2 regions of the Mesorhizobium sp. M1088 genome follow, and region 1 is predicted to be linked to the other one. Evidence: riboswitches for the same ligand, from Rfam matches in the RefSeq annotation. Region 1 holds a riboswitch; the other holds the start of a gene.
The links. A riboswitch is a leader RNA that binds a small molecule or an ion and turns the genes downstream of it on or off. The one in region 1 is predicted to bind cobalamin.

Region 1 (2,196 bases):
TGGCAAGCAAAGCGATGCCGCGTGCAATGTCGATAACGGCGATGCGCTTCGACTTCGGTTGATCCTGAACGGCTGCGGTCGGCGTGTCGATGCTCATGGTCTCGCTGTCTTGGTTCAGCCCCGGCAAGACGACTATCACGGTTGCCACCGTCAAAAGAAGCTGGGCCTTGCGTCGTGTTGGCGCCGGTCGGCATCAGGGCTGCTTTAGGCCACAGCCGGAAAGCCTTTGGCCGGCGTGGCCTGCGGCTTCGTCACCTGGCGTTATCTGCCCAAATCGCTTTGATGTGCGAGCGCCGCATGGCGCTCGCGCACCCAGTTGTGGAAGCGGTGCAAGTCGTATTCCTCGGGCATCAGCACGCCGGCCTTATGGCGCATCGAGCGCAGGCCCATCTGGTTGACCTCGCAGATATCAGCATCCTCCTCCAGCACCTGGGTACCGAACGCGACGATGTTGTCGATATCGGCGGCCGGATCGGCGAGCGCTTCGCGTCGCGGCAGACGAGCAGCCAGTTGCGATACCAGATGGCCTCGAGATCGCGCTGATAGGCCGCGATGTCCCAATAGGCTGTTGACGGCAGCGTCGGCTCGGGCCGCGTCAGGCCGTTGTAGGGATCGCTTGTTCGGGCTGGGTTGCATGCCCGGCTTCCTCTCCATCCGCCAGCCGACACCCGGCTGCGAAAATTGTCAATCGCGGCGCCGGTCTGCGAACTTGGCGAGGCGGCGCATTCGCCACACGATCCGGCGGAATTTGGTTTGCCGGGCGCGGCGATTCTGCCTATAGTCGCTGATGTCGTCGGTTCCGTTTGGAACCAAGAGGGAATGCGGTTAGGGCAAGTTGTTTGCCTAATGCCGCGGCTGCCCCCGCAACTGTGTGCGGTAGTCCTCTCCATATGCCACTGAAGGTTCGCCTTCGGGAAGGTGGGGAAGGGCGCTGATCCGCGAGCCAGGAGACCTGCCGGCGACAGGAAACTGACTTCTATGCCCTCGGGTGGAGGGCGAAAGGACAAGACATGAATACCGCTTCCGTTTCGCTCGGCGCTTCCGCCTCCTCGCAGTCGCGTCTCATGCAGCTGGCGCTTGCTGCATTCCTCGGCATTTTCGTCATGGGCTTTGTCGGCTTCTCGCATATCGATGCGGTCCACAATGCCGCGCACGACTATCGCCATTCGATGGGCTTTCCCTGCCACTAACAAGGGGCTGACATCATGACACTGTTTCGCAACGTCGTGTTCATCGCGGCGATCGCAGGGCTTGTGGCCGGCGTGGCTCTCGCCTGCATGCAAGCCTATGCCACGGTGCCGCTCATCCTGAAGGCGGAAGTCTACGAACAGGCCGGCGGCGGCCATGACCATGCCGCGGCACCTGCGGCACCGGCCGAAAGCGCCGCGGGCACGACGGCTATGAGCAGCGCCGCGCCGGCACCGGCTGAAGCAATGGCTCCGGCGGAAGACGAAGGCTGGGCGCCGGCCGACGGTTTCGAACGCTTCGGCTTCAGCGTCGTTGCCAATATCGTCACCGGCATCGGCTTTGCGCTGGTCCTGGTTGCGGTTTCGGAATTCGCCGGCGGCATCGGCAACTGGCGCCAGGGCGTGTTCTGGGGGCTTGCCGGCTTTGCCGTGTTCACGCTGGCGCCGGGCCTCGGCCTGCCGCCGGAATTGCCGGCGATGCCGGCGGCCGACCTTGTCCAACGCCAGATCTGGTGGTGGGCAACAGTGGTGGCGACCGCCGCCGGGCTCGGCCTTATCGCCTTCCGCAGATCGTTGCCGCTGGCGATCCTTGCCGTAGCGTTGATCATGGCGCCGCATATTGTCGGCGCGCCGCAGCCCGATAGCTTCGAGACCGCGATCCCGGAAGGCCTGCACCACCAGTTCGTGGTGGCGGTGACGCTGACCAATCTGGTGTTCTGGCTGGTGCTCGGCGCGGTCGTCGGCGTGGTGCGCGGACGCTTCACGGGCACGGCGACCAGCCTGCGCGACAGCTTTGCCTGAGCGGGCTGCCGGGGCACTGACCGTGGTCATCGGGGGGGGGCGCGCCGGAAAGTGCGCGCATGCCGAGAGCCTGGTGACGGTCGGCCCGCCGCCTTGGAGCTATATCGCCACGGCGCAAGCCTATGACGAGGAGATGCGCCAGCGCATCGCGCTGCACCGCTCGCGCCGCGGCGCCGGCTGGACGACCATCGATGCGCCGCTCGACCTT
Region 2 (2,196 bases), on a different contig from region 1:
TACGGCGGCATGGCGGCGGGAAGCTGGCTTTGGGGCGAACTGGCGGACGTCCAAGGTGTTTCGGGAGCCTTCCTCGTCGCCAGCGTGGTTCTTGTGATTGGTGGACTGATGGGGATCGTTCTGCGTCAGCCGGATTTCGAAACGCTCAATCTGGATCCGACCAACAAGTTCAGCGAACCGACGCTGCAACTTGACCTTCGGCCACGAAGCGGTCCGATCATGGTGATGGTCGATTATCGTATCGATCAGAGAGATGTCCCAGAATTTCTCAGTGTGATGACATCGTGGCGAAAAGCGCGGCTGCGAGATGGCGCCAGACAATGGGCGTTGCTGCGTGACCTGGAAAAGCCCGAACTATGGACCGAGTGCTATCATGTGCCAACCTGGGTCGAGTATGTTCGCCACAACAACAGGCAGACCCAGGATGACGCCGAAATCGTTGCGCGCCTGGAAGCGCTGCACCGTGGCGATTGCCCGCCCAAGACGCATCACAAGATCGAACGCCAAACCGTGCGCGTGCACGACGATTTGCCGCTCAGGCCTCATTTGGACAGGACTTGAGCTGGCCCGGTGGTTTGAGCCGGGTTACCTTGAGCCGGTGGGCTGCGAACAAGCAATTCGAGACGTCGGCCTCGATCCTCCGCAACACGCCGCTGCGCCGGGCCTCGGGTGCTCCCCTCGAAATCGTTGTGTCGTATCACCGAGGGCATCACGGCCAACACCTTCCACATGGGCAACAGCCTCGCCATTGAGTCGAATGTGGTCGCGAGCAGATCACCAAAGAAGCGGTCGGAACCTCGGAGCCGAAGTTCGACGCCGAGGTGGCGTTCGCATGATGAGGGAAGCAGCACCACGGCACTTGCCGGTATGTTTGCCGCCGGCAGCCGACGAACTCCTATCCTCCTGGACCGCTGTGCATCATTGCTTTGATTTACCGGCCGCTCAAGGCTTCCACAGTTTTCGCTTTCGAGGCGACCTTTGGGGACATGCCAACGGAAATTTAATATAACGACATAAACATTTCTTTATGCGGCGTTGACAAAGAAGCGAACTGCTGTGATTGTCTCCCGTGTCGTGGTTCTCCGTACGGCGCTGCCGCAGCGGAGCTAAGAGGGAAGCCGGTGCGATGCCGGCGCTGCCCCCGCAACTGTTAGCGGCAAGCCAACCCCACTCATGTCACTGAGGCGAATAGCCTTGGGAAGACGGGTAGAGGCTATGACCCCGCGAGCCAGGAGACCTGCCACGGCGAATTACGTCCACGGGCGGGGTGTCTCGGTGGCCGCTGCAGCCTGGCGTTCGTGCCGGCGTGCTAGCGCCTTCCTTGTCACCGACGCCCCAACCATCGGGGTATGGCATGACTGTCTCTCAGCAAATTCCTGTAGCAACGCTCGGCGTGCCGCGCTTCGGTCGTCGGCGAGAACTGAAATTCGCGCTTGAAAGCTACTGGTCCGGAAAATCTTCCGCCGCCGACCTTCTCACGACGGCGAAGGCGCTCCGTGCCGCTAGCTGGGAGGAGCAGCACGATCGCGGCGTGTCGAAAATCCCGTCGAACGACTTCTCGCTTTACGACCATGTGCTCGACACCGCAGCCATGGTCGGCGCCGTTCCATCCCGTTACGGCTGGAATGGCGGCGAGGTCCCACTTGACATCTACTTCGCAATGGCGCGCGGCAACCAGGGTCAGACGGAGGATTGTGGACACGTTGGCCACCAGCAGGCGGCTCATCGGCCTGATGTAACCGCGATGGAAATGACCAAGTGGTTTGACACCAACTATCACTACATTGTGCCGGAACTCGACGATGATCAGACGTTCGCCCTCTCGTCGACGAAACCGGTCGACTACTTCCTCGAGGCTAAAGCTCTCGGCATTCACACACGCCCAGTCATCCTTGGACCGATCACCTTCCTCAAGCTGGCGAAATCGCCTGCCGAAGGATTCGATCCCATCGCGCTCCTGCCGCGGCTGCTGCCCGTCTACGAGCAACTCCTGCAGAGGCTGAAGCTGTCGGGAGCCGACTGGGTGCAGATCGATGAGCCAGCGCTTGTCCTCGATCTGAACCCGAACGAACGAGCTGCGTTCGAATTCGCCTATGGCCAGCTGTCAAAAGCCGCGCCCGAGTTGAAGATCATGCTGGCTACCTATTTCGGGCCGCTGGGAGACAATCTCGAAACCGCAGTTTCTTTGCCCCTGGC

Region 2: another riboswitch for cobalamin. It lies ahead of metE (5-methyltetrahydropteroyltriglutamate--homocysteine S-methyltransferase); the one in region 1 lies ahead of NKH49_RS29795 (CbtB domain-containing protein).

Annotation. Positions count from the first base shown of each region.
Region 1 is NZ_JAMYMO010000043.1:46,239-48,434, forward strand. Features, by position in the region: gene NKH49_RS29785 (heparan-alpha-glucosaminide N-acetyltransferase) at 1-97, opposite strand, end outside; gene NKH49_RS29790 (SRPBCC family protein) at 262-636, opposite strand; cobalamin riboswitch at 778-974, shown strand; gene NKH49_RS29795 (CbtB domain-containing protein) at 1,011-1,190, shown strand; gene NKH49_RS29800 (CbtA family protein) at 1,206-1,988, shown strand; gene cobU (bifunctional adenosylcobinamide kinase/adenosylcobinamide-phosphate guanylyltransferase) at 1,981-2,196, shown strand, end outside.
Region 2 is NZ_JAMYMO010000025.1:29,129-31,324, forward strand. Features, by position in the region: gene NKH49_RS23495 (MFS transporter) at 1-561, shown strand, start outside; cobalamin riboswitch at 1,059-1,259, shown strand; gene metE (5-methyltetrahydropteroyltriglutamate--homocysteine S-methyltransferase) at 1,355-2,196, shown strand, end outside.